DNA from 3 places in the Bacillus thuringiensis genome. Region 2 is predicted to be linked to each of the others. Evidence: riboswitches for the same ligand, from Rfam matches in the RefSeq annotation. Region 2 holds a riboswitch; each other region holds the start of a gene.

Region 1 (3,289 bases), 2.4 Mb from region 2:
CAAATGTATTGTTTTCCTCTGTATGCTTAATAACAGCTTTATCTATTAAGTTTTTCAATCCAGTTTGATAGAAACTATTTAAATAGGCAAATTGCAAGACGCGATTACATTCATTTCCACTAGGATCTAAGTGACGAACAAGGACAACTTTATCTTCTGTTAAAGTTCCGGTTTTATCTGTACAAAGAATGTTCATAGCACCTAAGTTTTGAATAGAATTTAGTTGTTTTACAATTACTTTTTGTTTAGACATGTTAACGGCACCTTTAGCTAAATTAGCAGTTACAATCATTGGTAACATTTCTGGTGTAAGACCAACAGCAACTGCAATAGCGAAGAAGAAAGCTTCTTGCCAATCTCCTTTTGTGAATCCATTAATGAGAAGGACAATAGGCGCCATAATAAGCATGAATGTAATTAAGAGCCAGCTTACTTTGTTTACACCTTTATCAAAGCTTGTTTCTACACGCTTTCCGATTACCTTATTTGCTAAAGAGCCGAAATACGTATCGGTACTTGTTGAGATGACAACAGCTTTTGCGCTACCACTTACAATATTTGTTCCCATGAAACAAAGGTTTTCCATATCGAGTGGATTGTAATTTTTTTTCATGTTTTTCGGTAAGATATGCTTATTTTCTGTATGGTAGCAGTGTTCGTATTTTTCTACAGGAAGTGCTTCCCCTGTTAAAGAAGATTGATTAACAAATAAATCTTTAGCGGATACAATACGCACATCAGCTGGAACGATATCACCTGCTGAAAGGGAAATAATATCGCCAGGTACAAGTTCCTCAATTGGAATTTCTGTTGTGTAATTTCGATTTAAATTCGTTACATTTTTTATTTCATGTACAAATCCATTTATTCTAAATACACTCGCAGTTGTTCGAACCATAGCTTTTAACTTATCGGCAGCTTTTTGAGAACGAAATTCTTGGGAAAACCGAATCGTTGCACTAAGTAGTACCATTGCAGATACGACAATTGTTCCTTGTATGTCATCTGTGAAAAAGGAGAGTGCTCCAAGAGCTAATAAAACGAAAATAAATGGATTTTTAAATGCCGACAGAAATTGAATGTACCACGGCGCCATTTTATTATGAGCTATTTCGTTCGGACCATATAAAGAAAGTCTACGAGACGCTTCTTGTTTAGATAATCCATCTTGTGTTGTTTCTAAAAGTTTTAATGCAGAGCTTACATCTTGTGTTGCAACCTCCACTAACAATTCGTTATTTGTTTTCATGCTATCTTGCTCATAAGCATGCTTTGTTTCTTGTCTTTGTAAATTAAACATTGGTAGTTCCTCCTCTGTCATGAAGGAGGAAACAATCTGTTACCTAACTATTTGAAATGGTGAGGAACAGTTTCTTTCCTACCTACATGATGAAATATGAATGTAAAACGTATGGGTATCTGGGCCGAATCATCAATTGCCAACTGTTCCTCACCTCCGTACAATTTAGTAGTTTCTGAATATGCTATGTTTGTTTCATAGTAAGGTGCATAGATACGTAAAAAGACCTTTACTCAAAACGAGTAAAGGTCTGAATTCGCAGTTAAAAGAGTCCACAACAAAGACTGTTAGTAGACATAAATAAAAACAGTTTTTGTGTGTGACAAAATATATGCACCTCTCCCTCGTTGAGTTTTAGCACTGTATAGCATAGGTACTGAAACCAGCTACGTTAAGAAAGGCCTTCATTCCGACCTTTCCTGTTGACCCATTGGCGTCTCTCGACATTTTTGGGCAGCAGCGTTTCTCTATACAGGAGCCTCACCTAACAGAGACCATATTCAATTACATGTTGAATGTTAGCACTGTAAAATCGTAGTGTCAATATCTTTTTTATCTGTGTTTTTAAAATATTAAATGGATTTATAATAGATATATGGGATGAAATGCATGATATTAATTATAAATAATGTGGAAAATAAATATTTTTATAAGAGGGGAATTTGTAATGGTACCACAAAATTTTATTATAAATATTGAGAATCAAAAGTGGTTGTTTAATGAGCAGGAAGATTTATGTTCTCATGGAGAAATATATTTAAATGTGGCTGGAACGATTATTACGCAGACAGGTATGGATGAGGAATGGGGAATAAGTGAATCAGCTTTAGCTCTGTTACGAACTTTAGATAAAGAATATATTTGTGATATTGAAAATGAAGAGGGGCTTATTTTGCACGGATGTGGCACTATGCTCATGTTAGGATGCCCAATTTCAATTCATTGGACTATAAACCATATAGGTGAAAATGTGGTTTTAAAGGATTTTGTCAAAGTTATTTCTACTGATCAAGAGGCTATATACTATGAAGGGCTTCATATAGAAGTAAATGAAAATGAATATAGAAAACAAATTGTTTCTTTTGCGCTACAAGCAAAAGAATTATTCAATAAATCAAGTGAAAAGGTAATTTTAGATGAGTTTGATCAAAGTATGTATACAGACTTTTGGACGGAATATAATCATTTGCTAAATAAGTATAAATAAAAAAAGCACTGTAACCAGTGCTTTTTTATTATAGATTACGAGATTGTAGGGTTTTCAAAAATAACAATCTCTGAACTGTTTGTAGTTGAAACGCGTTGGGCGTAATATGTTAAAGCTGAAGAAATATATGCTGGTAACGTATCATTTGTATGTGATGTTGTATATTCATGGATTAATTCCTTTAAAGTTGTCCATTCTAATTGTGCTGGGTGATCAGACACGAAAGAACTTACCCAGCGATCAAATGAAGATGAAAAATCAGTTTGTAAACGAAATACTTCTTTCATAATAAAACGCTCCCTTAAAATGTAGTATAATCATTTTAACACAAAACACGAACGATTGCTAAATTTTTTAAGTATAACGTTCGTGTTATATAGTTGTCTAGATGATTGGTTATGTAAATTCAATTTGCCATTTGAAATAACATTCCGTAAGATGAGAGATAGAGTATATTTAGAGCTGGAGGAAAGAAAGTGGAATTTGTATTTTTAGGAACTGGTGCAGGTGTTCCTTCAAAAGGAAGGAACGTTTCAGCAATTGCTTTACAATTGTTAGAAGAACGAGGACAAACTTGGTTATTTGATTGTGGCGAGGCCACGCAACATCAAATATTACATACATCTGTACGTCCGCGCCGCATTGAAAAAATATTTATTACGCATTTACATGGCGATCATATTTTTGGATTGCCTGGTTTATTAGGTAGCCGTTCATTTCAAGGAGGAACTACGCCTTTAACGGTGTATGGACCGAAAGGAATTAAACAATTTATTGAAGTG
Region 2 (3,289 bases):
TCATGAACATATTGAGGATTGGAATACGACTAAGTATTTGAGTCAGTTATGCCATGTTGAAAATAAAGTAGTGCCAATGTCAGAACTTAGAATTACGAAAGATGCTCTAGTCGATAAAGATGGGGCGAAGATTGATGTTTTATATCGCCAAACATATCCGATAGAAGATTTAATTGAGGATCAAGATCCTGAAACAGGAGATTTGGTAGGTGTGGAACTGTTACAACTTGTAAAAGCCGGAAAGCTTTTTATAATAAATCCTTTGTCAGCATTTTTACTTCAGCCAAAATCAATTCAGTGTCTTATTTGGGGGTTAGCAGAAGAAGAGGCCTTTTATACAAATGAGGAACAACAGTGGATTAAAGAATATATGTTACCTACATATTTAGAACCAGATTTATTTTTAGGAAAAGGTTCTTTCGTTCAAAAACCTTCATTTGGGAGAGAAGGAGATACAATTACGATTCGCGATAAAGACGAAAATATTATGCTTCAAAATGCACACCAAACGTATAAAGCGTCACTGCCGATATTTCAAAAGTATATAGAACTTCCAGTCGTATCCTTGGAAACAGAAAAAGGGATGGAGAAACTGTCGTATGTGTTTGGTTCGTTTTTAATTGCTGGAAAAGCGAGTAGTATCGGTATTCGCGCGGGAGAAAAGATTACAGGAAATGAATCGTACTATTTACCGGTAGGTATAAAAAGGAGGGGGAAAAAATGATTAATTTTTTATTATATCTAGCAGTAACACTCGGACTTTTATGTATTGGTCTGTTCTTGATGGAAGTGACAACGAAAGTTAAGGAATTTAAGTTAATGGCTCAAGGGAATAAGGCGGTAAGCTATGTGCTTGGAGGACGATTACTTGGGTTAGCTATTGTTTTATATTCGACAGCAGCTAATTCAATTTCACTTCTTGATATGATTTCGTGGGGAGCAGTTGGGATTTTGGCTCAAATTATCGTCTTTTATTTAGCTGAGTGGCTTACACCACGCTTTAATATAAACAAAAGTCTCGAAGAAGATAATCAAGCAGTCGGTCTTTTTCTTATGTTTTTATCGCTTTCAATTGGGATTGTAATCGCTGGTTGTATAACTTATTAAAAACTTTACGTTTAAACGTAAAGTTTTTTATTTTATCCCGCTATTTGCCGGGCAGCCCGATTGGTGAGGGCTAATAATCAGTGGGGGATGAACAAAACCCCCACTGATTAAAGTTTCACTTTATATACGTTAGTTTGCCATACCTTTTGAAAAAATTGTAGGCTACTGTTGACATCTAATTTAAATAAGAGTAACATTTTCAATGTAATGAAAATAAGTCTCTGTTAGGTGAGGCTCCTGTATAGAGAAATGCTACTGCCCAAAAATGTCGAGAGACGCCAATGGGTCAACAGGAATGATCGAATTAAGGTTTTTCTTAACGTAGCTGGTAATGTACCTATGCTATACAGTGCTAAAACTCGGCGAGGGAGAGGTCCGTAGATTTCTAATTATATTAGAAATCGTTTATTTGTGTATGTAATGGCCACTACTCTCTTAAGGGTAGGGGTCTTTTTTGTTACCAAGCTATGAGTAATATCATAGTATAAAATATAAAATTAAACGAGGAGGTGAGGAGCATGTCAAATTCTGACTCGGTTCCGTTACCCATATACTTCAAATCAAAAATATATGATGTAGGCAGGAAACGATTTGTTCCTCCCTCTATATTTATCACAATGTAGCGTTTATAAAGCGCTAGACACTTTCACAGCAAAGTGGATAAATTGAGAAACAAAGCGTTTCTTCCTATGTTGTAAAGGAGGAGACGATAATATGTTATATGCAAACAAAACTGTGGGTAACACGTCATATAAACTAAATAAAAAATCAATAAAAGAACAAACAATGCTCCAAAAAAATAAAGATTTATTAATTGAAATTGCAACAAGAGATGTAAAATCTGTATTTGCATATTTTAAAACAACAAGAGACGGACTATCAATGAAAGAGGCGCAAAAACGTATTCAAGTATATGGCCGAAACGAACTAACTTCAAAAAGAGCAATTCTTGCAGAAGTAATGATGAAGCTTGGTGGCATGATTCCAGGTTTTTCAAAACAACGTGTGTGTGATGAATTACAACGTGAAACGATTACTGTATCTAGAGTAGAATGTTCTAGTAGTACAGGGCTAAATAGTGAACTGAAAATGATGGAGATACCAGTGCAAGAACTTGTACCTGGAGATATGATTTTTCTTTCGGCTGGAGATGCTGTGCCAGCTGATGTACGTATTATTTATGCAGATGATTTATTAGTGAATGAGTCTGTGTTAACGGGAAACGAAGCGAGTATAGAGAAGTTTGAAAGCTGCTATCACCTTGAACGTAAACGATTTATTCCATTAAAACGGATGAAAGATTATAATCCACTTGAGCTTGAAAATGTATGTTTTAAAGGTTCGCATATTGTTAGTGGAAATGCAAAGGCTGTCGTTGTTTCTACTGGGAAAAATACGTATTCAGGCATATTGCATACTTGTTGTAGTAGGATGTCTTAATGTGTTAATGGTGCTAAATATACAAAAACCATGTATAATAGACAAAGTTGAGCAAAAACGTAGAATGGTAATCTATTTATATAACCTTACGTGATAACGTGAGGTTATTATTTTTTTAATAGGAGAGGAATTATGAAAAAAGTATTATTAGTTGATGGTATGGCACTATTATTTCGTGCTTTTTACGCAACAAGTGTCTACGGACAATTTATGAAACGACAAGATGGAACCCCTACGAACGGGATTCATGGTTATATGAAACACTTGTTAACAGCTACGCAAGCGATCGAACCAACACATATCGTTACATGCTGGGATATGGGAAGTACGACATTTAGAACAGAATCGTTCTCGAATTATAAAGCAAATCGTGCAGCGCCACCAGAAGAATTAATTCCTCAATTTGATTTAGTGCAAGAAATGACTGCGAAATTATCCATTCCAGTTATCGGTATGAAAGGCTACGAAGCCGATGATTGTATCGGTACGCTTGCAAAACAATATTGCAATGAAGCTGAAGTTTATATTTTAACTGGTGATACAGATTTACTTCAACTTGTTGATAAGAACGTTACAGTTATGCTTCTGCGTAAAGGAATTGGAAATTACGAATATTACACACCGGAGAAAATCATGGAAGAAAAAGGTGTAGAGCCGTGGCAAATCGTCCATGCAAAAGCTTTCATGGGAGATACAAGTGATAATTATCCAGGTGTAAAAGGTATCGGTGAAAAAACAGCGT
Region 3 (3,289 bases), on a different replicon from region 2:
ATACGAAGCTCTCGGCCATAGCTAGTACCAAATAGTATTCCTACGCCAATAAGCATGAAAATAGAAAATAGAAGCAAGATTCTTTTGAAGATTTTTCTTAGATGTTTCATAGTTTTATCCTCCAGCATTCATTACATTCAATAAATCCATTAAAATATTATTTATCTAAAGAAAAAAGTGTTTGGTTTCCTCATGCCTGAATTCCCCATTATATTTTAGCAATCAAGGCAAAATACTTATTCCGCATTTCGCTTTTACTTCAGTGTATATTTACAAATTTAATAACGTTTTTGCAACCATGAAATAAATTACTAATCCTGTTCCGTCAACAAATGTTGTAATAAATGGACCCGAAACAACTGCAGGATCTAGTTTTAATTTTCTTAGAATCAAAGGTAAAACTGCTGCTACAAGAGAGGCCCAAATAACAATAAATAATAAAGTAATTGCTACAACTTGTGCAACTTCTGTTCCAACTCCCAACATATAAGCACGAGTGAGCCCAGCTATTCCAAGTGCAAGTCCGAGAAACATACCTATTGCAAATTCCTTTTTCATTACACGGAAAATGTCTTTAAATTTGACCTCTCCAATACCGATTGCACGAGTAATTGTTGCTACAACCTGTGTTCCTGTATTTCCACCAGTACCTACTAATAACGGAACAAAGAAAGCAAGGGCAACTACAGTTTCAATTTCATCTTCAAAATACTTTAATACTGTACCTGTATATGCCTCAGCAACAAAAAGAAGTAATAACCATGGTAGACGTTTTAGGAAAATGCTCCAAATGCTAGCTTCAAAGTAAGATTGATTCAATGGCTCACTTCCGCCTAACTTTTGAATATCTTCTGTAGCTTCTGCTTCCATAACATTCATTACGTCATCAAAAGTTATAATACCAATCATTTTATTATTTGCTGTTGTCACAGGTATTGCTGCTAAATTATAATTCAGTAGCTTTTTTACAACTTCTTGCTGGTCAACTTCAGCTTGTACTGAAATTACCTCTTGAATCATAATAGTAGATAATATCTCTTCATCTGCTGCTAGTAATAACTCATGTATGGAAACGATTCCCTCAAGATAACCATGACTATCAAGAACATAACTATAAGATATTGATTCTACATTTTCAGAATGTTCCCTAATGTACTTCAATGTCATTTTTACTGACCAATTTCCTCTAACTGCAACAAAATCACTTGTGACAAGACTTCCTGCCGTTTCAGGTTTGAAATTCATCAATTTTTTCACGTTATGTTTTGTGATTTTATCTAGATACGCCATTAATTTAGCCTGTTTTTCCGGATGAACCGCTAGCAGTAAATCTACTAATTCATCAATCGGTTGTAAATTTAGTAACTTTTTAGCTTTGTTTTCAGATAAGTGAATTAAGATATTATATTTTTCTTCTGCACTCATATATTGAAGAATTTTAGAGCTTTTTAATACAGGAATCGTATTTAGCAATATGACTTGATCTTCAATTGAAAACTCTTTTACTTCTTGTGCAATATCATACGATGGATGACGTAAAACTTTCTCTGCATCCAAGTTATTTTTGGTTATAAGTAATTCCTTTAATAATTTCTTCATGTTAACTCCTCCTCATATTGCTAAGGGAGACTCTAGAGTTTCATGAGTGGTTTTGTTTTATTTTATCTGTCTTAAATTTTTTATTAGAGCAATAATAGTTACATTGCAATCAATTCATTAGTTAGAATTACCTCCTTTTTGAATATAGACAAGATAAAAATAAATAAAATTAAACAGAAAAACCTTTACTCAAAAAGGAGTAAAGGTTTTTTCACAATACAAATAAATGAATATTAAGACAGCTCTACCAAAATCACAGAGGTGCCTTTCTATCAAATCGTATACCACTCCCTCGTTGAGTTTTAGCACTGTATAGCATAGGTTTTTATAACCAGCTACATTAAGAAGGGCCTTAATCCGACCGTTCCTGTTGACCCATTGGCGTCTCTCGACATTTTTGGGCAGCAGCGTTTCTCTATACAGGAGCCTCACCTAACAAAGTTTATTGAATTACTTCAAAATTTAAACCAGAATTTAATATTTGTCAACTGACTTTCAATTCCATTCATAAAAAATCTTTTATAGAAAATGAAATTATATTTTATTATAAATTTAAAATTCCCCTTAAAAAACATAAAATTCAAATAGATTTAATTCGAAGAAACGTTATAAAACTTATGAAACTTATTGTTTTTAATCAAATTCCAACTTTATAACAAATGATAAATAATTAGTCATTCTGTATATCAAAAGAACATTCTAAAAAAATCTTCTTTTATAATTAAAATCTTCTTTACTGTTTATCAAATTTATGTGGTTAAACTACTTAATCAAACGATACACTACAAGTCAAAAATATGTACTTATACGGAATGATTACATACATTTTCTCTTATCATTTCTCAAAGGACTATAAAGCAATAAAATAAATAAAATTAGCAATAGGGTTGCTTGACAAGCAAAAAAAATATATTTATGCTTGCTACACGAAACAAACACATAAAATTTATATTGCTGGACCTGTTAGGTGAGGCTCCTATACAAACACAGGCTATTGCCCAAAAATGTCGAAAGACGCCAATGGGTAGAACAGGAATTGTCGGATTAAGGCTCTTCTTAAGATAGCTAAGTATTGAATTTTCATTACTTTACGTTGTATAGTGCCAAAGCTCTACTAGGGGGAGAAAAGCCTTATTTAGTCATGCCATTTTGAATCCTCCTAGTATGTAACTAGGGGGATTTTTGTATAAGAAAACAGTGTGTAAGCGATAAAATCCTCCTAAACAAAAGTCATATTTAGTAATTGACGAGAACAAGATTCTATTCATTAGCAAATGTAATATTATGTTTTGTTTTAAATCAGGAGGATATTAAAATGAAAAAAATATTAAAACTCGATTATCTATTGCTCCTCCCTCTATTCATAACATGTACTTTAGGTATTATCATGATGTATAGTGCGAGCTCCATTGTCGCTGTCCAACATTACGGTTATAACAGTAGACACTTTGTTGATTCTCAATTAACAAAGCTATTTTTAGGAACAATAGGGTTAATAGTTTGTGCTATTCTCCCATATGATATATGGAAAAAACGGATAGTCTCTATTTGTATTATGGTTGGGGGGATTTTTTTATTAATTATGGTTTTATGGAAAGGAAAAGTGGTAAATAATGCTCAATCATGGATTTTTGGAATACAGCCAGCTGAATTTCTAAAATTAGGAACAATACTTGTAACAGCCCGTTTT

What was found. Region 2 has a riboswitch for magnesium ahead of AC241_RS08310 (P-type ATPase actuator domain-containing protein). Riboswitches for the same ligand answer to the same signal wherever they lie in the genome.
Positions count from the first base shown of each region.
Region 1: it holds a riboswitch for magnesium, as region 2 does, so the genes downstream of both, mgtA (magnesium-translocating P-type ATPase) here and AC241_RS08310 (P-type ATPase actuator domain-containing protein) in region 2, are expected to answer to the same signal.
Region 3: it holds a riboswitch for magnesium, as region 2 does, so the genes downstream of both, mgtE (magnesium transporter) here and AC241_RS08310 (P-type ATPase actuator domain-containing protein) in region 2, are expected to answer to the same signal.

Region 1 is NZ_CP012099.1:3,997,194-4,000,482, reverse strand. Features, by position in the region: gene mgtA (magnesium-translocating P-type ATPase) at 1-1,300, opposite strand, end outside; M-box (ykoK) riboswitch at 1,632-1,799, opposite strand; gene AC241_RS20500 (hypothetical protein) at 1,968-2,507, shown strand; gene AC241_RS20495 (DUF3932 family protein) at 2,543-2,794, opposite strand; gene rnz (ribonuclease Z) at 2,984-3,289, shown strand, end outside.
Region 2 is NZ_CP012099.1:1,566,570-1,569,858, forward strand. Features, by position in the region: gene AC241_RS08300 (glutathionylspermidine synthase family protein) at 1-724, shown strand, start outside; gene AC241_RS08305 (DUF350 domain-containing protein) at 721-1,107, shown strand; M-box (ykoK) riboswitch at 1,321-1,486, shown strand; gene AC241_RS08310 (P-type ATPase actuator domain-containing protein) at 1,822-2,547, shown strand; gene AC241_RS08315 (5'-3' exonuclease) at 2,680-3,289, shown strand, end outside.
Region 3 is NZ_CP012100.1:178,272-181,560, forward strand. Features, by position in the region: gene AC241_RS28015 (phosphodiester glycosidase family protein) at 1-110, opposite strand, end outside; gene mgtE (magnesium transporter) at 271-1,599, opposite strand; M-box (ykoK) riboswitch at 1,881-2,046, opposite strand; M-box (ykoK) riboswitch at 2,552-2,728, shown strand; gene AC241_RS28025 (FtsW/RodA/SpoVE family cell cycle protein) at 2,915-3,289, shown strand, end outside.